2 regions of the Sneathiella aquimaris genome follow, and region 2 is predicted to be linked to the other one. Evidence: riboswitches for the same ligand, from Rfam matches in the RefSeq annotation. Region 2 holds a riboswitch; the other holds the start of a gene.
What was found. Region 2 has a riboswitch for glycine ahead of gcvT (glycine cleavage system aminomethyltransferase GcvT). Riboswitches for the same ligand answer to the same signal wherever they lie in the genome.

Region 1 (11,143 bases), 210 kb from region 2:
GGCCCCGTACGATGTCCCGTTCGGAAATGACACCCATCATTTTCTGGTGATCATCCACAATCAGCACGGCACCGATCTTATTTTTACCAAGGATTCCAGCAACCGTAGTTATTTCATCCTTCGCATTGGCCGTAATGATATCGCCGCCCTTCCCTTTCAGGATACTTGCTACATTCATGGTAATCCTCCTGATTATTCTGCTTCTTTAAGTTCGTGTTAAAGAAATTACCACTTTTTCAACGACTTCACAAATATTCGTAGAAAACGATACATCAATCTTCGCTGTCGTCTTCCTGATCTAAATCGTGATCCGCAGGGGCGATCACGATTGTCACCTCGCCCTTGATCTTTTTATCACTGAACTTTTCGATCAGAACATCCAGCCTGTCCCTGTGAATATTTTCAAATTTTTTCGTTAGCTCAATACACACAGCTGCATGACGGTTCCCGAAACATTCCAGAGCAATCTTCAGAATTTTTCCAACTCGAAAAGGTGATTCAAAAAAGACGATTGCGGAAGGCGTGTCCGCAAAAGCATTGAACACCTTGCGTTGCCGCCCGGGACGTCTGGGCAGAAAACCCAGGAAGGAAAAAGCCGGGATGGGAAAACCAGATACGGTTAGTGCCGTAATGACAGCACTTGGCCCCGGCAGAACTTCCACATGATACCCTTCCGCTATGGCGGCGGCGGCGGCTCTTTGCCCGGGATCACTTATCCCCGGCGCCCCCGCATCCGATGTCAGACCAACAGACATACCGTCCCGCAACAGTGACAGAATCCGCCCGGTCGCGCGATCTTCATTATGCGCATGGCAGGCAAAGATAATGGGGGGGCTTTTCAGTTCGTAGCGTTCAAATATTTTTCGGGTATGCCGTGTATCTTCACAGGCAAGCGCATCAACCTGTTGCAACGTCCGGATAATCCGATAAGAAATATCCTCCAGATTACCAATGGGAGTTGGAATCAAATACAGGGTTGGCTCTTCATTTAGTTCTTTATGTTCCATAAGCCGATTAACCACATCCATCCTTCAGGCGCAACAGGAACTCACTCTTGCGTTCTGTTAGTTCGATTTTTCAAAAGACGATGCGCAGCTTCAATCAAGGTTTGACGGATCCAGTTACTCACGCCCGAACGTTCTGATGATGCATGCCAATATAGTTGCAACTCCAGATCCGGCGCATCAAACGGAAGTTCGAAAATTCGGCATGGATATTGGTTGGTCAGGGACAAGGGGGTTGTCAGCACAAAATCTGATCGCTCCAACAATGCAAAAGCTGCCTGATAATGCTGAAGCCGAACGGCATTATTTCGAACCTTGCCCAATTTACTCAGCGCGAGATCAGCCACCCCACCCCCAGTTCGCCTTGAGGACACATGAATATGTTCCTGAGACAAATACTGCTCCAGATCAAGGCTCGGCTCGGCTGAAAGAAAATGATCATTTCGAACGGCACAGACGTGATGCTCATTAAGAAGTCGGGCCTGCCGCAGCTGCCCTTCTACGGCCATTGGAATATCGATGGCAAAGTCAATCTCGCTGGCCGCGAGCTTGCGGGCCAATTGTCGGCGCTCCCACTGATAGGCCTGAATTTTGATTTGAGGCGCTTTTTCCCGAAGCACAGACATAAATTCTGGAAGTAACGCCGCTTCCCCGACATCCCCAATACTGAGTCGCAAGACCTTCTTAATGTCCCGGGGATCAAAATCTTCCTCGCGGGCAATGCTGCCCTCCAACAAGCCAAGAGCTTGCCGCACAGGTCCGATCAGTTCGTCTGCCGCAGCAGTAGGGTTCATACGTTTCCTCGCATGAACGAACAATGGATCCTGAAACTGTTCTCTCAATCGAGCCAATGCGTTGCTAACCGCTGGCTGGGTCACATTTAACCTTTCAGCCGCCTGCGTTAAATTTCCAGCATCATATATGACCTGAAAAACAACAAACAAGTTCAAGTCAATCCTTCGTAAACTCATCCGATTTTGCCTAATTATAATCACTGTGAATACTATAGTATAATTATTATAAATTTCACTGATTAAATTGGGCACACTATAATGAGGGAAATTTGACACATATATGGAGCAGGCGATGTCCATTTCAGTATCCAGCAAATCAATTGAGCTAAAAAACCGCGTTGAAGCGTTCATGAACGAGCATGTTTACGGTGCCGAAGAGGTATACACCGCTCATGTTGAAAATTCCGGTGACCGGTGGTCTATTCCGCCGATCATGGAGGAATTGAAGGCCAAAGCAAAAGCAGAAGGCCTGTGGAACCTTTTCCTTGCAGAGTTTGATCAATACGGATCCGGCCTGACAAATCTGGAATATGCGCCATTATCAGAAACGATGGGACGCTCCATGATCGGCTCTGAAGTATTTAACTGCAGTGCTCCGGATACCGGGAACATGGAAGTTCTTGCTCGGTACGGAACGGAAGCGCAGAAACAGGAATGGCTCCTGCCATTGCTGGAAGGCGAGATCCGCTCGGCTTTTGCCATGACCGAGCCCGCTGTTGCCTCGTCAGACGCAACCAATATTCAGACAGAAATAAAGCGCGACGGAGGCGACTATGTAATAAACGGTCGCAAATGGTGGATCAGCGGCGCTCCTGATCCAAGGTGTAAGATTATGATCGTTATGGGTAAAACAGATCCAGACGCCCCCCGCCATCAACAGCAATCACAGATTTTGGTTCCCAAAGACACACCCGGCGTCACGATTGTCCGCCCAATGAAAGTATTCGGCTCCGACGACGCCCCTCACGGGCATGCGGAAGTCCTGTTTGAAAATGTTCGTGTTCCCGCCTCCAACCTTATTGGAGAAGAAGGATCAGGTTTTGCAATCGCACAAGGTCGGCTAGGCCCAGGCCGCATCCACCATTGCATGCGCCTGATCGGATGCGCCCAAAGATCCCTTGAGCTAATGTGTCAACGGGTTGAAAATCGCGTTGCCTTTGGCAAAAAGTTAAGTGAACAGGGTTCAGTTCGCGAAGACATTGCGAAATCAGCCTGCGAAATTGAACAGGCCCGCCTTTTGACGCTACAAGCCGCCGACAAAATGGACCAAGGCAGCTACAAAGACGCAAAAGACATCATCGCGATGATTAAGATTGTCGCACCGAACATGGCACAAACGGTCATAGATCGCGCGATGCAAGCGCATGGAGCAATGGGTTTGAGCCAGGATACCTTTATGGCGGAAGCCTTTGCATATGCGCGAACCGTTCGCTTGGCTGATGGGCCCGATCAGGTCCACATGAACTCTTTAGGCAAGCAACTGGTGCGCCGCTACACAGAGTAAAACCGGACATTTAAGAAGCCGGAAAAAAGCAAGGCTCTCATGCCTTGCTTTTTTTGTGCCCTTTTCCCTGAAATACCGAAGCCAGGCATATATAGTATTGACAATCATTCTTAACTATCCCATATATTGAGAATGATTATCATTTTCATACTGTAAGGAAATGCGGATGTATGTATGCTTGTGTAATGGGTTTACAGATCGTGATGTAAAAAGCGCGATTGCAACCGGTATCAGTGCCGTCCCGGATGTCTATCACAGTCTAGGCGCCGCGCCCCAATGCGCGAAATGCAGCGTTCATATTCGCGACATCATTCATGAAGAGAAGGCCCGGAAAAGTTTCGCTGTATCTGCGGAATAACTCGTTTTGCCGCTCCCAAAAAAGAATTACCTCCACCGGTCAGGATGGAGGTTGTCTAGATCTGCAGGCCTTATAGTTAGTTGACGCCGTGGCCTCGGCTTTTTGTTTTTGGTCATGCCTCTTAATGGACACTTAAATATTTCAGTAAACAAAAACTGCCGGATTATTTTTCAGGACAGCCCTAAATTTTAGTGTTGTCCAAATTGCGCCTCCTCCCGGATTAAAAGAACAAAGTTCTTTATTGGAAGCACTCATTATTCAGCTTCTTGCTACTCGGTTTAAGTTTGGCTTGGATCTTTTCGTCCAGTTACCTCGCTTGCCAATATTATTATCAGCTTTCAGCCTAAATGACAAATTGTCATTTTTGACAAATCATCAAAATTTTGCATCCAAATTTCATTTTATTTCAAAAAATCGATAAAAATCAGTTCTTTAATTACAAATTGCAAAAAGAATAATTCCTAAAAAAATTATTGAGCATGCTTCCACTGACCTATTTTTTCTACTTTTCGATGGCTCATAAACGTTCAATACAATTTTAAAGAGCTATCAATTCAGAATCGCACTGATATTCCAACGGTGTTTATATTTGCGCCAACTACGGATCTTCTGCACACTGACCCTATCTGAGGGAGGGGCCCCGTTGCAAAAAAGACTGAACCTGTTTGTAATGATCTCATTACTCACCCTACTAACTTTCACCGCCGCGTTTTCAGAAGCCGATAAGACGGCCGCAAACGCTTACAAGGCAGGGCGTCATCAAGAAGCGTTTTTGCTATGGCTTGACCTCGCCAAACAAGGGGACCCGGATGCTCAGTTTAATGTCGCGTTTTTATTGGAAGCCGGGCAAGGGACAAAAAGGAACCTTTCTTCTGCCTTGAAATGGTATGAACTTGCCGCCCGGCAAAATTATCCCGGTGCAACTGTAAAATTGGGACAGATCCGAAAACAACTGGATGAGCTCAACAAAAAACAACTAAACCGGTGGCTTTCTAAAGCCGAAAACGGTGATTCTGAAAGTCAATTGGCCGTGTCAGAGCTATACCGCGCTGGGGAAATTGTGCCCGCGGATAAAGTAGAGGCGATGAAGTGGCTCACGCTATCACAGGAAACAGCCCGGAACAAAAGCTTGAAAGCCCGCATTCGCCGCGCGACTTCCCTCTTAGCTAAACAGTTGTCAAATATAGAAAAACAAGAAGCGCTTAAACGGGTCGTTCTGTGGAAACAACTTCGCGTGCCAATCGAATAGGAAAATATTCTTAGTTTTGGCACGATGTCTGCATTGAACGAAGCATACTTTATTTTATGTCTGGAGGTTCTCTTGCTACACGCTCAACAACTTAGCACTTCTGTTCCCAATCGATTTGAACAGCGTGACTCCTTTCGGGTTTCCAGTCCAATGCTTCAAGTGGAAATCAATGGTCAACAATTTGCCACGACAAATTGGTCCCTCAACGGGATCCTGGTAAATGGCCTCTTGGAAAATGCCGCATTGGATAAGCCCGTCAAAGGTATTTTTGGTCCAAATGGAACCTCCGAAATGTGTCAGTTCAATGGTCGGATCGTGCGGATTGACTTGAAAGAAAAACAAACTGCCATTGAATTGGATGGAAGCAGTCGTGAAGTCGCCGCGCTGCTCCCTTTATGGGTTCTTAAATACAATCTGGCGTGAGAATTAACGAAATAGCGATCATGTGCTGAGGAGAATATCTTCCGCGCAGATCGTTATTTTTTCAATTGCCTGCTTCCAGTCCCCTTTTGACAGTCTGATGGAAATATCAGCACAGCGCTGCTTCATGTCATGGTTTCCCAGTGCTCCATTGATAATTGCAGATATCTCTGCTTCATTCGCCCCAGAAGGCACTCTGTCTCCTAGTCCCTGTGCTTTGATCAATCTTGCTGATAAATTTGATTCTGACTGTCTTGGAAACATGATTTGCGGCCGACCAGTCATCAAACAAGAGGTCGCTGTCCCCCCACCTCCAGAATGCAGCACCAAGCTTACTTTGGGCAGCATCCTGGCAAAATCCACTGGTTTTTCAAGCATCTTCAGATGTTCGGAATGGTATCGCTGAGTTCGCTCTGGACTTGCGCCTCGAATATAAGCGGTGGTGGGAACCGCGCTTTTCTGCAAGACGTTTAAAAGTATCTCACTATCTGCCGCCTCATTCGCCATATACAAGAAAATATGATCGTCTTCAGGCAATTTTGCAGGTTCAAGAGAAACTTCCAACGGCCCGCACACCGGCACTTCCCTTAACCCATCATAGGGGTCCAGTTGAGGTAGAGTGCATGCGAATTGCCCCTCACTGTTAAAAACCTCTGGCAGATAGCGATAGGGTTTGAGCCCTTTTTCACGACGTAACTTATTGAAAAGCACAAGCAATCTCTGCTGGTTCACCAGAGGCTTACCCGTTGTTATGACAGGCGGGTATTCTTTTAAAGAGGCAGGCGGAAGAGTGAAGCCATTACCAATATTGATTATCGGCACACGCCCGCCAATCGCCAGGTTGAGGCCCGGACTGTGATCAGCAACGATCAAATCAGGTTTGGCAATCGTGACCAAATCGTCCCATGCGGACATCATGGTACGCAAGATTTCCGGATACCCGAAACCCTGCCGTGCGATAACATCGGCGTAACTGGGTGTTGCAACTCCTCGCACATTCGCAATCGGCGGATTTTTCCAGTAAGGCGCCTGTATCATGGAATAGCCATGCTTTTTGACAACATCATAACACTGGGTCACATCGCGACAGGCAAACAGAATATCATGCCCTTTGGCTTTCAAAACATCAGCAATGCGAAGGAGTGGGTAAATATGCCCGAGGCTAGCCCCAAATTCCCAGCCGAATAACACTTTTGCCACTTTCGCTTCCCCTCGAACTAACCCATACTCTCGCCATCGGTTTTATTAATAAGACCACCTGTTAAAAAGTCAGGCAATGCGAAACTGCGCTAAAGACTTAACCGAGGAGAGAAGTGTGTCATTCGGTGAATTAAGCACCCCTACTTTGCTTTTGGAAAAAACCAAACTTATCGCCAATATCAACAAATTGGATTTACGGTTATCGACCCTATCCACACCATTGAGGCCTCACCTGAAAACCTGCAAGTCAGCGCGGGTCGCCGAACTGATTCCCAATATCACGCAAAATGGCATCACCGTTTCAACCCTCCACGAAGCGCGCTATTTTTTAGACAATGGCCACACTGACATCCTGTATGCGGTGTCAATCGCGCCGCAAAAATTAACACAGATAAAACAGCTTCAGGATCAAGGCGCGTCAATGACACTTATTCTGGATACACTGGAGGCTGCAAAAATGGTCGCCCAATCGTCGGAGGAGCTGCAAGCTGTCTTTCCTTGCCTCATCGAAATTGATTGCGATGGAAAACGTGCGGGCCTCCCCCCACAAGCGCCGGAAATTGTTGAAATAGCCGCATTCCTAAACGAACAAAGTGGAACTCAAATGAAGGGTGTCCTCTCTCATTCTGGCGGTTCTTACTATTGCCAAACCATACAGGAACTTCAGGAAATGGCGGAACAGGAACGCATTTCGATCACAACCGCCGCCCAGCGCATTAGAAACGCAGGCCTACCCTGCCCGGTTGTCAGTGCAGGTTCAACGCCAACAGCCACCTATGCCGCAACTCTTGAGGGGGTAACGGAATACCGTGCGGGCGTTTATGTTTTTCAGGATATGGTCATGGAAGCCCTCGGCGTGTGCCAGACAAACGATATCGCTTTGTCAATTTTGACAACAGTCATCAGTCACAACAAGTCTGGGAACAGGCTTATAATAGACGCGGGCAGCCTTGCGTTATCAACGGATCCAGGCAAAAAGAACCGTCTTGGTGAACCGCATTACGGATGCGTTTGCGACGCAACCACGGGCCAACCGATCGACGGGTTATGGGTGACGTCAACCAATCAGGAGCATGGCTTGATTTCATTGGATAACTCAAACAGATCCCTGACGGATTTTCCAATCGGGACACAGTTTCGAATCCTGCCAAATCATGCTTGCATAACGGCGGCAGCCTATCCTGGATATCACATTCTCGACGATCAGGTGCCGCCCGCCGTAATCGATTATTGGGATCGCTCTAACGGATGGTAGCGGGCAAATGTTTGGCGATTCTTCAATAAAACTTGACGCTTATTGCCTAGCCTCATAGGGTCAACCCGCCTGTAATATCAGGCACCTCTAAAATCCCTGACGGGAGAGCCCGTTTAATCGGCGCCGAAGGAGCAACCGCCCCGGAAACTCTCAGGCAAATGAACTGTCAGGTATAGAGGCTCTGGAGAGAGGGTCGGTAGAATATCCGGCTCCACCGAAGAGGTACCCGGCATCATCCGGTAATCTTTCAGGTCCACGGACAGAGGGGGCATCATCTAACAGGTAGACCGCAAGGTCACAGGGTATGAGGATGCCGATATGACGGAAATTGAAAAAGCAGGATTAGGAAGTGTAACACCGGTTATCCCAGCGAAGCCGAGAAACACTGATCCCGTGCCCACCTCACAGCTTGATGTCAATATAAGTGTGACAGACCTTTATACTATCGGTATTGGGCCGTCTTCCTCCCATACTGTTGGACCGATGCGTGCGGCCAAAAGATTTGTCGATCATCTTATTGCCGTTGAGGCATTCGATAACACAGCGCGGGTCCTGGTTGAATTATACGGATCTCTTGCGCTAACCGGTCACGGTCACGGAACTGATATTGCTATTCTATCAGGACTGTCTGGCGAACGCCCCTCCCTGATTGACCCAGAGGCGATTGCCCCACTAGTTGATAAAATTCGGACAGAAAACCTTCTCAATCTGGGAGGACGGAAAAATATTCCCTTTTTTGAGGATGAAAATCTGCTGTTCCTGAAAGATGAAATGCTGCCGGAACATTCAAACGGTATGCGCTTTTGTGCCTATACCAGCGATGGGGATCTACTGGTGGAAAAAGACTATTTCTCTGTGGGCGGCGGTTATGTTGTTTCTCACAATGAAGGAGACAGGGCAGAAACCAAAGGTCATAATATTAAGATGCCGCATCCGTTCACCTCTGCCGCTGAACTGCTGGCGGTTGGCAAGGAAACGGGCCTTAGCATCGCTGAAATTATGCGTCAGAACGAAACCACCTGGCGCAGTGATGATGAAACCAACGAATTTTTGGATAGCGTTTCGCAGGCGATGCTGGCCTGCATTCGGCGTGGCTGCGAAGCGGAGGGCATATTGCCCGGTGGTCTTAACGTCAAACGCCGTGCGGGGGCCCTGTTCAAGGAATTGATGGCCAACCCTGAACGCGCGTCCCGCGATCCGCTGACCGTTCTGGACTGGGTCAATCTTTATGCCCTTGCAGTCAATGAAGAGAACGCTGCTGGAAGCCGTGTTGTCACAGCGCCAACCAATGGTGCCGCCGGTGTCATTCCTGCTGTTTTGAAATATTATGAACGTTTTTGCCCGGGATCAAACGAAGAAGGTATTCGAAACTTCCTTTTGACTGCAGCGGCCATCGGTTCAATTTACAAAAAACGCGCATCCATTTCTGCGGCTGAAGTTGGCTGTCAGGGCGAAGTGGGTGTTGCCTGCTCCATGGCGGCAGGTGCCCTGGCTGCCGTGCTTGGGGGCACAAATGAGCAAGTCGAAAACGCCGCTGAAATTGGTATGGAACATAATCTTGGTCTGACTTGCGATCCAATTGGCGGACTGGTCCAGATCCCTTGCATCGAACGCAACACAATGGGCGCAATGAAAGCCATCAACGCGGCGCGCCTGGCCTTGTCAGGCGACGGCACTCATGTGGTATCCCTTGACGAAGTTATTGAAACAATGCGCCAAACAGGCATTGATATGCTCAGTAAATATAAAGAGACATCACAAGGCGGTCTGGCAGTAAATGTTGTGGAATGTTAGCCGTTACTCGGTCGTTGTCAGGATTTTTTTGACGTAGATTGGTAGCACGAAAGACGCTTTATGAACATCTGGCGTATAGTAACCGGTCTCAATATCAGCGTCTAGAAACCGGTCCGCAAGCGTTGCTTCAGAAAGCTTTCGCAATTCCTTGTTGTCGGTCGCCCATCCAAAGGCCAACGGACCGCCGACATAACTGGGAATTGTTGCCATATAAAAACTGACATCCTGAAACAGAAGTCCCAGACGATCATAACTATTTCTCAGCTCCTCTGCCTGAACAAAAGGCACGCCGTTCTGCGTAACGATTACACCGCCAGCCGTCAGGCAGGACTTGCAATCGGTATAAAATTCTTGGGTATATAAAACTTCGCCCGGGCCGTGTGGGTCGGTTGAGTCAATAATTATAACATCCCATTTCTGATCCGTTTCCTTCACAAACTGACACCCATCAGCAACCACAAGATCCAGTCTGGGGTCGTCAAAGGCACCATTTGAAATGCTTGGGAGGTATTTTATCGACAGATCAATAACAGAGCGGTCGATATCAACCAAAGTGACGGCAATATTGCGATGCTTTAAAACCTGACGAGCCGCGCCCCCGTCGCCCCCACCAATGATCAGGACCCGTTTTACGTTGCCATGCGCCAGAATGGGGACATGGGCGAACATTTCATGATAGATGAATTCGTCTTTTTCCGTTGTCTGGATCGCACCATCCAACGACATCACACGGCCAAAAGTACTGTTTTCAAAAATGATAAGATCTTGCAGGTCTGTTTTATCCCGATACAGAACCGTTCCCACATCCAGTGCCAGATTAACACCGCTATGAAGCCCTTCGTCAAAAACCTCCATCATGTCAAAATGCCTCGCTTGATTTCATTAATCTGCACGGTTTCCGGCTGAAACGCTTTTTTAAGCAACGGAATGCATTTGTGTGGCTCTGTTTTTCCGCACATAAAGATATCAAGGGCCATATACCCCTTGTCAGGCCAACTGTGAAAACTGATATGGCTTTCGGCAAGAACCGCCACGCCGGACAAGCCGTTCGGTTCAAACTGATGGATGTGAAAATGAAGCAGTGTCGCACCGGAAACATGAACACATTCGGTTAAGGTGCTTTCGATCAATTCCTTGTCGTTCAAACCTGTGGCTTTCCACAAGTCAACAATCAGGTGGGTTCCAGCGAAAATCATTCCGTCTTTTTCGACAAAATAATCTGGCTTTTCCACCTTTGCGTCACCACGCGGCATTTCAACAATTTCAGAAATATTCGACATTTTCACAGCCCTGATGCAAGGGCTACTGCCCTGCCTTGAAAAGATGGCGCGTTATCGCGAAAAAGGGACGGGAAAACAAGAGAAAAGTGCGAGACAGGATCCTCACCAGAAATCTCACGTTCAAAAAAGCGTCAACCTCTGCTGAAAAACCGGGAAAAACTTTGCCATCCGAATACCCGATCTCTATAGATCAAAGAATGTCTATGTCCTATATGCCCCTTGAGCTTCAGAAAAAATGGCGATCTGTCGCCTTGTTGTCTATTGCGCAAATTTTTGCACTTTCCC
Region 2 (11,143 bases):
GTGGACTTTGCTGACCAGTGGGCAGGTTGCATCAATGAAGAACATTTTCTTTGCTTCTGCCTCGGCTGGAACTGACTTTGCAACACCGTGCGCGGAGAAAATGACAGGGACGTCAGCGGGGACATCTGACAGTTCATCAACGAAAACAGCCCCCTTTTTTTCCAGATTTTCAACCACATAACGATTGTGAACAATCTCATGGCGGACGTATACGGGAGCGCCATATTTTACCAACGCTTTTTCAACGATTTGAATCGCTCGATCAACGCCAGCGCAGAATCCGCGCGGAGCGGCGAGAAGAAGAGTTCTTTTTTCACGTGTCATACCATCCACCTCCGGCAGAAATAGCTGAATTATTCCTGCTTTTCAGAATTATCCAGCAACAATGCGCCGCGTCGCTTGCTAAAAGGAGCCGTCCATCCTAAATTCGGCGAATTAGTACATCAATTTCCAGATGAACACCAGTGTGAGACGTACTAATCCGGTCATAGAATTTGGAATAATGAAAGAAAAGCAGGGTATGATACGTTTTTTCAGTCGCGGAAAACTTGTAGCTTCGATGATTTCACTGTCTTTGTTAAGCGCGTGTAGTGGATCTTTTGATGCGGCCCTGCCAGATATTTTTAACCCAAATAAAGTCGTCCTGCCGTGCCCTGCCGTTTCAGTTCTGCCAAACGCGGACACAATTACCGTTTTTCAGGATGGCCCGGGCCGCGATCTTGTCGATGTCGAATATGAGGGGATTATCGCACCTGTCAGCGGGGAGTGTTTTTATGAAAATGATGATACCGAACTGGTCGTGGAGTTAATTTTGCGAATTGGTGCGATCAAAGGGCCGGCGGCGAAAGGCCAAACCCATACATTCCCGTTCTTCGTTGCGATTGCAGACAGCTCACGCCGGATTTTGACAAAGAAGATCCTGCAAAGTCCGGTAGAGGTTGCAGAAGGTCGGCGTCGGGGTGCTGTTCAGGAAGAGATTGTACAGCGAATCCCTTTGCCAACCAATCGGGACGGCCGTGATTATACGATCGTTTTAGGACTGCAACTCACCAAGGAAGAGCTGGAATATAACCGTAACAAAGTCAACTAACTACGGCACCGGGACGCGGACCCGCTTTCAAAAACGACTTATCGTCAAATGACCTTTCGAACATGTTCAAGGAAGGAAGAAACATTGTCTTCCAGTCCTTTTGAATGTTCCTGAAGGGTGTCGGCTTCGGTAAGGAGTTTTTTACTGGTGGCGGAGGTTGCCTCCGTCGATACTTTTACAGTCTTGATATTATTTGACACCGATACAGTGCTTTCAGAGGCACTTGCAACACTTTGCGCAATCTCCTGAGTGGCCGCATTTTGCTCATCCATGGCCGAGGAAATGGCGGTGACAGCATGGTTGATATCGCTGACCGATGAATTGATTGTCTCCATGGAAGAGACGGCTTCATCCGTCGCGTTTTGAATATCAACAATCTGCTTGCTGATATCTTCGGTTGCCTTTGCTGTTTGATTGGCCAGATTTTTAACTTCGTTGGCAACGACCGCAAAGCCCTTACCCGCATCGCCCGCCCGGGCGGCTTCGATGGTGGCATTCAAGGCCAGAAGATTTGTCTGGCTCGCGATATCCTCAATCAGCTTCACAACTTCGCCAATTGATTGGGCGGCGAGTGCCAGACCTTTGATTTTCGTATTTCCGCTATCGGCCATTTGCGAGGCCGTTTGGGCATTTTCAAGAGAGTTCCGAACTTGTCGTCCGATTTCCTGAATAGAGGCTGACATTTCTTCAGCTGAACTTGCAACCGTTTGAAAGTTAGAGGAGGCATTTATCGCAGCATTGTTGACATTATCGACCTGTGTTGCCGCATCACTTGCATGACTTGAAAGGAGATCGGCTGAATGGTGCAACCCTTCGGCGCTCTCATATATTGATTTTGAGACGCTGCCGATTGTGTGTTCAAACTGATAAATGACGTCGCTGAATTCATTCGTTCGATGCTCAAACATGTTTGTGCATTCATTAATGGTGGCAGCCGTGCGCTTGAAAGCACCATCCATGTCAAAATCAATAATTCGGCGGTAATATTTCTGGTCGGCCACATGTTGCATGGATGCTGCGGCTTCCCTCATAAAGGCATCAGTCCGATCTGCTAATTCGTTGATGGACCACATTAATTCAGTGAGCTCGGTGCCTTCTTCTATGTGGGAAATTCGGGCTTCAAAATCACCCACGGCCAGTCGTTTGCAAATATTTTCAACTTTTTTGATTTCGTCAGCGGAATGGGAGGGAGTTTGAAATCCGGTATGGGTCATATCGCCCGCCCGTGCTTCCAGCATCAATCTCATATTGTCCCGCTCCTGCATCGCTTTTCGGGCATCCCGCCTGAACTTAATTGCGACAACAGCCACTGCCACCAAAGCACCGACAAATGCAATGGACATGAAGTTGAACGAATTTTGAGTATACAGGTAAATCGCGAAGGCCGCACTGGTAACAAGGGCGGCTCCAATTACGGGCGAAATGGATTTAAAGAGAGAAGAGCCATTTGTCATAGTTGCCTCCTTGATCCTGGATAAATGTTGAGAGCAAGCCAAGGGAGGCATTTAATCCTTCTTTCGGCGACGAATGGGATTTCTCTTCGGCAACAAGTTTCTGATAGAAGGGGGCGATTATTTTGGTGACGATGTCTGGATCGACGGCCCGCCTGTTGGAATGGTATCCGACTGTGACGTCATCTTGAACAGAAGGGGTTACATGAGCGAAGACCCAGTAGTAATCACCGTTCTTGCACAGGTTTTTAACATAGGCAAAGACTTCATTGCCTTTTTCCAGCTGATCCCACAAATAATGGAAAATCGCTCTTGGCATATCTGGATGGCGGATCAGGTTATGTTGGACCCCAAGTAGTTCCGGTTCGGAAAAATCTGATATCTCCATAAATTTCCGATTTGCGTAGGTAATTTTACCACTGAGATCTGTCTTACTGACAATGATTTCTTTTCTGCCAAGATGGCGTTCCTGATCTGTGGGCGGAGTGTCTGGGCGCATTCTGTTTTAAACCATCTTTGTTTCACAGTTCTATTTCCCCCACAGTGGCTCAAAATGGTTAATACTTTGTAATATTATTAATTTACTGTTGTTAAAGGCAGCAAGAAAATAAAGATCGAAATGATCTTAGTTCGCAGGAAGGTCGTTTGTTCGTTTGACAGAACGAAAAGCTTGGCTATTATCACGGCTTCATACAGATGATCCCTGCGGGAGAGATGGATTTATCCATCGCCGAAGGAGCAACCGCCCCGGAAACTCTCAGGCACCCGGACCGCAGGGGGATGAAACTCTGGAAAGCAAATTACCGTTGGTAATTTCACCGAAGGGGTAAGCGTTAGAATCCAGTAGGATTCGCAACGTCAAATCTCTCAGGTCCTTAAGACAGAGGGGGTTGCTTTCGGTACAAGTGTATCGCGGCATAACCTCTTTGCTGGATTGAGATTTCTTATGGTAAACACTTCTGATGTTAATCGGACCGTTCTTTACGACCTTCATATAGAGCTAGGCGCCAAAATGGTCCCCTTTGCCGGGTATGATATGCCTGTGCAATATCCTGATGGAATTATGAAGGAACATTTACAAACCCGCGAATCTGCCGGGTTGTTTGATGTGTCTCATATGGGGCAGGTAGTGATCACCGGGAAAGATCCTGCAAAATCCATTGAAAAGCTTGTTCCCGGCGATATCCAGTCCCTAAAAGATGGCGAAATGCGCTACAGCTTTTTTACAAATGAGCAGGGCGGTATTCTGGATGATCTTATTATCACCCGCCGCGAGAATGATCTGTTTGTTGTCGTGAACGCTGCCTGCAAAGAACAGGATATTGCCCTTCTAAAAGACGGATTGGCGGGAGAGGCCGTTGTTGAAGAACTGACAAACCGGGCTCTTGTCGCTTTGCAGGGCCCAAAAAGTGCCAGCGTTTTAGCGCGTTTTAATCCGGAAGTGGCGACTATGCCATTTATGAGTTTCAAGGAACTCGAGATCGATGGCATCCCGTGCTTTGTAACCCGGTCAGGGTACACAGGTGAAGACGGGTACGAAATTTCCATTCCAAATGAAAACGCCGTTGCAATTTGCAAGAAACTCCTCGCAGAGGAGGAAGTCGCCGCCATTGGTTTGGGGGCGCGAGACTCCTTACGTTTGGAGGCAGGCCTGTGTTTGTATGGCCATGACCTGACAACAGAAACAACGCCCGTGTCAGCGGGCCTGTTATGGGCAATCAGCAAACGGCGACGGGAAGAAGGCGGATTTCCCGGCGCCGATATTATTGTAAAAGAAATTGCGGACAAGCCAGCCATGAAACGCGTTGGAATTCTGCCTGAAGGGCGGGCACCCGCAAGAGAACATACAGAAATTGCAGATATGGACGGAAATGTTGTCGGCGAGATTACGTCCGGCGGATTTGCGCCCAGCCTGCAGGCACCGATTGCCATGGGCTATGTTCCTTTGGGACTCGCAGCTGCCGGAACAGAAGTTCAACTTATTATCCGCGGAAAAGCAAGGGCGGCAAAAATCGTCAAGATGCCGTTTGTCGAACAAAGATATTACCGGGGCTAAGTCCTCAAACCTGAAAATTTAGATTGAATTTGGGAAAATCAGATGAGCATTAAATATACCAAAGATCACGAATGGATTTCCATTGAGGGTGACATCGCGACCGTCGGCATTAGTGATTACGCACAGCAGCAACTGGGCGATGTCGTTTTTGTCGAAGTCCCCGAAGTGGGCGCTAACCTCGGAAAAGGGGATGAACTTGCTGTTGTTGAAAGTGTTAAAGCGGCATCAGAAGTTTATGTTCCAGTTGCCGGTGAAGTTGTTGAGGTGAACGGTGATCTTGAAGATACGCCTTCTCTGGTAAATGACGAAGCGTTGGGCAGTGGCTGGTTTGCAAAGCTTAAAGTCGCTGACGCCTCTGAACTGGACGATCTGATGGATGAAGATGCGTACAAGTCTTATATTGAAGGTCTTGGCTAATGAGATATATGCCGCATACCGCTGCCGAAAGGCAGGCGATGCTGGAAAAAATCGGTGTTGGGTCGGTTGATGATCTCTTCGTTGATATTCCAGAGGACGCTAGACTGAAAGGCCTGTTGGATTTGCCTAAACATGCACCCGAGATGGATGTGGATGCGCAGATGCAAGCCTATGGCGCGAAAAGTCTTTCGCCGACAAAAGCCCCCTTTTTTCTAGGGGCTGGTGCTTATCGACATCACGTTCCTTCGGTTGTTGATCATTTGATACAGCGATCAGAGTTTCTGACTGCCTACACGCCCTATCAGCCGGAAATCAGTCAGGGAACGCTGCAGGCGCTGTTTGAATTTCAAAGTCAGGTGGCATTGATCACCGGAATGGATGTGGCAAACGCTTCCATGTATGACGGTGCAACATCCTGTGCGGAAGCCGTCTTGATGGCATGTCGTGTGACACGGCGCAAAAAAGCAATCCTGTCCGGTAATCTGCATCCGCATTACCGCGAAGTTACTCAGACAACGCTGCAATATACTGATTTTGAAGCTGTCGAATATCCAACAGTCCCAATGGGAGATGAGGATTACACAGCGGGTCTTGGAAAAGATATTGCCTGTGTTGTTGTTCAGAACCCGGACTTCTTTGGTCGTTTGCAGGATCTTAGTGACCTTGCGGAACAATGCCACGAAGTCGGGGCATTGCTGGTCGTTGTTGTGAACGAAATTGTATCACTGGGCGCGGTAACACCGCCCGGAGAGATGGGGGCTGATATTGTTGTGGGTGAGGGACAGTCTATTGGCGTTCCTTTGTCTTATGGGGGGCCTTATGTTGGTCTGCTTGCAACGCGCGATAAGTTTGTCCGGCAGATGCCCGGCCGGCTGTGCGGCGAAACAACGGATCAAGAGGGAAAACGCGGTTTCGTTTTAACCCTTTCCACGCGAGAGCAGCATATCCGCCGAGAAAAGGCGACCAGTAATATCTGTACCAACGCTGGTTTGTGTTCATTGGCGTTTAGCATTCACATGAGCCTTCTGGGAGAAACTGGTCTTGCCAAGCTTTCAGAAATCAATCATGGCGAAGCGGTTACGGTCGCTGAAGCCATTGATTCTTTGGAAGGTTTTGATGTTCTGAACGACACTTTCTTCAATGAATTTACGGTGAAATTACCATGTTCTGCCGAAAAAGCTGTCGAAGCGATGGCTGATAACGGTGTTTTGGGTGGTGTCCCTGTCTCGCGGCTTATCCCTGGAAATGCTGCTTTGGACAACCTGCTGCTCGTTGCGGTCACCGAAACAGTAAAAGCAACCGATGTTGAAAAATTGGTTTCTGCCCTGAAGGAGCTTGTCTGATGCTAAACAATGTTGGACGTCCGACCCGTCCCGGTGAATTGGATGAGGCACAGGCCGTTTCTGATACCTTCACGGGAAACCGGGCGCTTAATCTGGAAACACCTCTCATTTTCGAACAAGGGGTGACTGGCCGCGTTGGTGTTGATTTGCCGGAACCTAAAAAGGTAAAATCCCGTCTTGGGGGGCTGGATCGCAAAAAAGCGACTGGACTACCCGATTTGTCAGAACCGCAGGTTCTTCGCCACTATGTTCGGTTAAGTCGTCAAAATTATTCCATTGATGCAGGCTTTTATCCTCTGGGTTCCTGCACGATGAAACATAATCCGCGCATCAATGAAAAAGCAGCGCGGATTGCCGGTCTTGGCGATATCCATCCTTTACAGCCAATAAGCACCGTTCAAGGGGCGCTTGCCCTTATTGATGATTTGGGTCATTGGCTGAAAACCATAACCGGTATGCCAGCCGTTGCTATGTCTCCTGCGGCTGGTGCCCATGGTGAGTTATGTGGTGTTATGGCCATACGGGCCGCGCACGAAGCAGCCGGAGAAGGTGCGCAACGGAACCGCATTCTTGTTCCTGAGTCAGCACATGGTACCAACCCTGCAACCGCAGCTCTATGCGGATATAAAGTCGACGCTGTGCCGGCAAGGGCTGACGGTCGCATGGATATGGAGGCCTTTAAAGCCAAGCTGGGACCCGATGTTGCGGGTGTTATGCTGACCAATCCAAATACCTGCGGTCTGTTTGAAAATGACGTCAAGTTGATTGCCGACCTGGTGCATGAAGCTGGTGGGTATTTTTATTGTGATGGTGCAAACCTGAATGCCATTTTGGGCCGGACCCGTCCGGGCGATCTTGGTGTTGATGCGATGCATATCAATCTGCACAAAACCTTCTCAACGCCTCATGGTGGTGGTGGTCCGGGTTCAGGCCCAGTTGTGTTATCTGATGCCTTGGCGCCTTTCGCTCCTGTTCCTTATGTGGTTAAGGACGACAGCGGTTATCGGCTTCAGGAACATGTGGAGGGGGATGCGGAAAACAGCTTTGGACGCATGAAGACCTATCATGGACAGATGGGTATGTTTATCCGGGCGCTGGCCTATATGCTTAGCCATGGTTCAGATGGACTGCGGCAGATTGCCGAAGATGCCGTTCTGAACGCCAATTACATTCGCGCTGGCTTAAACGATGTGTTGCATGCACCCTTTGATGGAGTTTGTATGCATGAAGCGTTGTTCGATGACAGTACTTTGAAGGACACTGGCGTTACCACACTGGATCTGGCAAAGGCGATGATTGATGAAGGATATCATCCGATGACGATGTATTTTCCTTTGGTTGTTCATGGTGCGATGCTGATTGAACCGACAGAAAGCGAAAGCAAAGAAACTTTGGATTTGTTCATCGGGAGCATGCGTTATCTGATCGATAAGGCAAAAACCAGCAATGATCCGACTGTTTTTTCTCAGTCTCCGCAATATGCGCCGAGGCGTCGCCTGGATGAGACCGGGGCCGCCCGGAAGCCGATTTTGAGATGGAAACCATCTGAACAATAAGATCGGTTAAGAACCTGCAACGCCCGCCATAAAAATGGCGGGCGTTTTTTTGTGGGATGGTCAACAGGGGCCAAGCCTATCCCCTTTTACGAGGAGGAGAGGGAAATTGATACCAAACAGCGTGATAAGGCGCTCATTCGCGCTTTAACGCAGTTCTATGAACGGATTTCAGGGCGGTAAAGCTCCGCCATCTACTTCCAATGATCCTTACTTAAGGGAAAGACGCTTTCCATGAAATATCGAAGGCATAAAAAAACCCTGCATCGAAATGCAGGGTTTGTGAATTTTTGCGTTGGAACGGCAATCAGTTCAGCTGTGACCCAAGATCCTTGATCGACTGATCGATCAGGCTTCCGGCTTCTTTAGCCTTCAGGTTATCTTTCATCAGCTTCTCGGACGCTGCGATCGCAACATCAACGGCAATATTCTGAACTTCAGCGAGGGCTTTTTCTTCGGCCTGTTTAATTTTGGCTTCAGCAAGTTCCTGCCGTCGTTTTAGCGAGGCCTGCAATTCAGCTTCACTCTCTTTACGGAGAATTTCAGCATCTTCTTTGGCTTTTGCAACAATGTCTTCAGCCGTAGCGAGAGCATCCCGCTGGCGGCGCTGATAATCAGCAAACATTGCCTGGGCTTCTTCGCGAAGCTTCTGCGCTTCGTCGAGCTCGTTTTTAATACGATCAGCCCTGTCGTCGAGCTGCTTACCGACAATGGCAGGCAGCTTGTAATAAATAACGACAGCAATAAAACCAATAAAGGCAATTGCAACCCAAAATGAAGGAGACTGTAACATTATGCGTCCCCTTTCAGATTAGCATTTACGGCGGCTTGCAGATCTTTATCTGCAACATCAATGGCAATCAGTCTGGAAACTGCGGCTTTTGCAGCTTCCCCAGCGATATCCTTTACGTTGGATAAGGCTGTTTCTTTCGCCTTGGCAATGCTCTGTTCTGCTTCTTTTGCATTTGCAGCAAGAGTAGCTTCCAGTTTGGCTTTGCTGGCTTCCTGATCGCTGGCGAGTTCAGCTTTTAGCCCGGCAACCATGCCATGGGCCTTGTTGCGAGCGTCATCCAAAGCAGCCTCATATTCGGCCTTTGCTTTTTCAGATTCTTCGCTAAGCCGTTTGGCTTCGTCCAGATCCCGTGAAATACGGTCCTGACGGCCTTCCAGCACCTCAGAAATGCGAGGAATAGCAACTTTCGCCATTGCGATATACAAAATGACGAAACAAATTGCCAGCCACACAAGTTGAGGTGGGAAATCTGCTATATTTAGCTGCGGCATAACCGTTCCTAAATCCTAGTGATCAAACAATTCTCTAACGGGATGTCAGAGAGATTATACGAACAGGATAATAAGAGCGATAACCAGAGCAAACAGAGCAACAGCTTCTGTCAGAGCAAAGCCGAGCAGAACGTTACCGAAAACTTTCGGAGCGGCTGCTGGATTGCGCAAAGAACCGGAGATGTAAGATCCGAAGATGTTACCCAGACCAAGGCCAACACCGGCAAGAGCGATAGTCGCGAGACCTGCACCAATCATACGAGCGGCTTCTAATTCCATGATTAACTTCCTTCTTCAAACAAGATCTATAAAGATATTGGGCTAACAGTAAAACTTAGTGATGCAGGTTGACCGCATCGTTCAAATACAGGCACGACAGGATGGCGAATACGTAGGCCTGCAAAAATGCAACCAGGAATTCCAGTCCAGTCAAGGCTGTGATAAATCCGAGTGGCAACCAGCCACCCCACCAGCTCAGGCCGACAACAAAGGCGCCGAAAACTTTCAGCAATGCGTGGCCCGCTACCATGTTGGCAAAGAGACGAACAGAAAGACTGATCGGCCGAACAAAGTATGAGATGATTTCGATAGGCACCAGGATCACCAGCAAAAAGACCGGGACACCGCTTGGTGCGAAAAGAGAGAGAAACTTGAAGCCGTGGCGGAAGATACCAACAAGGGTGACCGTGATGAATACGGTGGCCGCCAAGCCAAAAGTAACAACGATATGGCTTGTTACAGTAAAGCTGTAAGGGACCATACCGATAAGGTTACAGAATAGAACAAACATGAAGATTGAAAAGATGAACGGGAAGTATTTACGACCTTCCGAGCCCACATTCTCTTTCAGCATGTTGGCGATAAACTCATAGCTGAGCTCAGCGATTGACTGCATACGGCCTGGCACCATGGCGCGGCCACGCATGCTCAGCGTCAGAAAAAGTGTAATGGCCGCGATAACGATAACCATTAACAAGGATGAGTTGGTGAATGAGACGTCGACGCCGCCCACTTCCATTGGAATCAGTCTTATGATTTGAAACTGCCCCATAGGGTCGATCACAAGCCCTTGACCTTCTGCCACGATACTATTCCCGCCTTGTCTGTTTCACATGCATAAACAGGCAAACCCCTGTTTACTGTTCAAAATCATCTGGGTTCATTGCTTTGGCTACTTTATAGACGTTGTACACGCCAACGACCATACCAATTACAGCAAACACCAATATAAATACTGGCCGAGTGTCCAACCAACTGTCGATCGCCCAACCAAATCCACCGCAAACCACAAAAGCCGCAACCATCTCTACAGAAAGTCGCCAGGCCCGGCCCGCTGCGCCAGATCGCTCGACACCAAGCTGCCCATCCCATGAACTTTCGTCCCGTTTATGTTGGGCGGCCTTTAGCCGAGCTTTAAATTCCTGCTTCTGCTGGTCAGTCGGCTCATTCATTTTTCGTCACTTACACGAAAAATTAACATAACACAATTCCCCCTACAGAAAGCGCGGGAAACATACGGTCTGGCTATCCCACTGTCAAGGTCCAAACCGCATGCAAATATACTCTTTCGTAAAAAACAGAAAAGCGTGAAAAATAAGCTGTATTTCAAGGGCTAGACCGTTTCATTTGTCATCAGCTGGGCGCGGGTAAGATCAACAGAGACCAACTGGGAGATACCGCGCTCCGCCATGGTGACGCCAAACAATCGGTCCATCCGCGCCATCGTTATGGGGTGATGCGTAACAACCAGAAAGCGGGTGCTTGAATTTTCCGAGATACTATCCAGCAAGTTGCAAAGGCGTTCCACATTGACGTCATCCAATGGCGCATCCACTTCGTCCAGCACGCAGATCGGCGCGGGATTTGTAAGGAAAACAGCGAAAAGCAATGCTACCGCTGTCAGGGCCTGCTCGCCACCAGATAACAAAGACATCAGTTGCAGCCTTTTT

Region 1: it holds a riboswitch for glycine, as region 2 does, so the genes downstream of both, OIR97_RS04415 (L-serine ammonia-lyase) here and gcvT (glycine cleavage system aminomethyltransferase GcvT) in region 2, are expected to answer to the same signal.

What each region holds. Positions count from the first base shown of each region.
Region 1 covers NZ_CP112881.1:960,249-971,391, reverse strand. The annotation lists gene OIR97_RS04460 (CBS domain-containing protein) at 1-178, opposite strand, end outside; gene rsmI (16S rRNA (cytidine(1402)-2'-O)-methyltransferase) at 273-1,022, opposite strand; gene OIR97_RS04450 (LysR family transcriptional regulator) at 1,049-1,975, opposite strand; gene OIR97_RS04445 (acyl-CoA dehydrogenase family protein) at 2,091-3,302, shown strand; gene OIR97_RS04440 ((2Fe-2S)-binding protein) at 3,469-3,660, shown strand; gene OIR97_RS04435 (tetratricopeptide repeat protein) at 4,304-4,909, shown strand; gene OIR97_RS04430 (hypothetical protein) at 4,982-5,332, shown strand; gene OIR97_RS04425 (glycosyltransferase) at 5,351-6,529, opposite strand; gene OIR97_RS04420 (alanine racemase) at 6,645-7,784, shown strand; glycine riboswitch at 7,875-7,960, shown strand; glycine riboswitch at 7,964-8,049, shown strand; gene OIR97_RS04415 (L-serine ammonia-lyase) at 8,103-9,578, shown strand; gene speE (polyamine aminopropyltransferase) at 9,582-10,436, opposite strand; gene speD (adenosylmethionine decarboxylase) at 10,433-10,858, opposite strand; gene OIR97_RS04400 (MFS transporter) at 11,056-11,143, shown strand, end outside.
Region 2 covers NZ_CP112881.1:1,169,307-1,180,449, forward strand. The annotation lists gene ispH (4-hydroxy-3-methylbut-2-enyl diphosphate reductase) at 1-324, opposite strand, end outside; gene OIR97_RS05335 (hypothetical protein) at 521-1,090, shown strand; gene OIR97_RS05340 (methyl-accepting chemotaxis protein) at 1,135-2,544, opposite strand; gene OIR97_RS05345 (PAS domain-containing protein) at 2,519-3,040, opposite strand; glycine riboswitch at 3,238-3,324, shown strand; glycine riboswitch at 3,328-3,427, shown strand; gene gcvT (glycine cleavage system aminomethyltransferase GcvT) at 3,488-4,597, shown strand; gene gcvH (glycine cleavage system protein GcvH) at 4,640-5,014, shown strand; gene gcvPA (aminomethyl-transferring glycine dehydrogenase subunit GcvPA) at 5,014-6,357, shown strand; gene gcvPB (aminomethyl-transferring glycine dehydrogenase subunit GcvPB) at 6,354-7,913, shown strand; gene OIR97_RS05370 (F0F1 ATP synthase subunit B family protein) at 8,218-8,703, opposite strand; gene OIR97_RS05375 (F0F1 ATP synthase subunit B family protein) at 8,703-9,194, opposite strand; gene OIR97_RS05380 (F0F1 ATP synthase subunit C) at 9,249-9,473, opposite strand; gene OIR97_RS05385 (F0F1 ATP synthase subunit A) at 9,529-10,245, opposite strand; gene OIR97_RS05390 (AtpZ/AtpI family protein) at 10,331-10,645, opposite strand; gene smc (chromosome segregation protein SMC) at 10,807-11,143, opposite strand, start outside.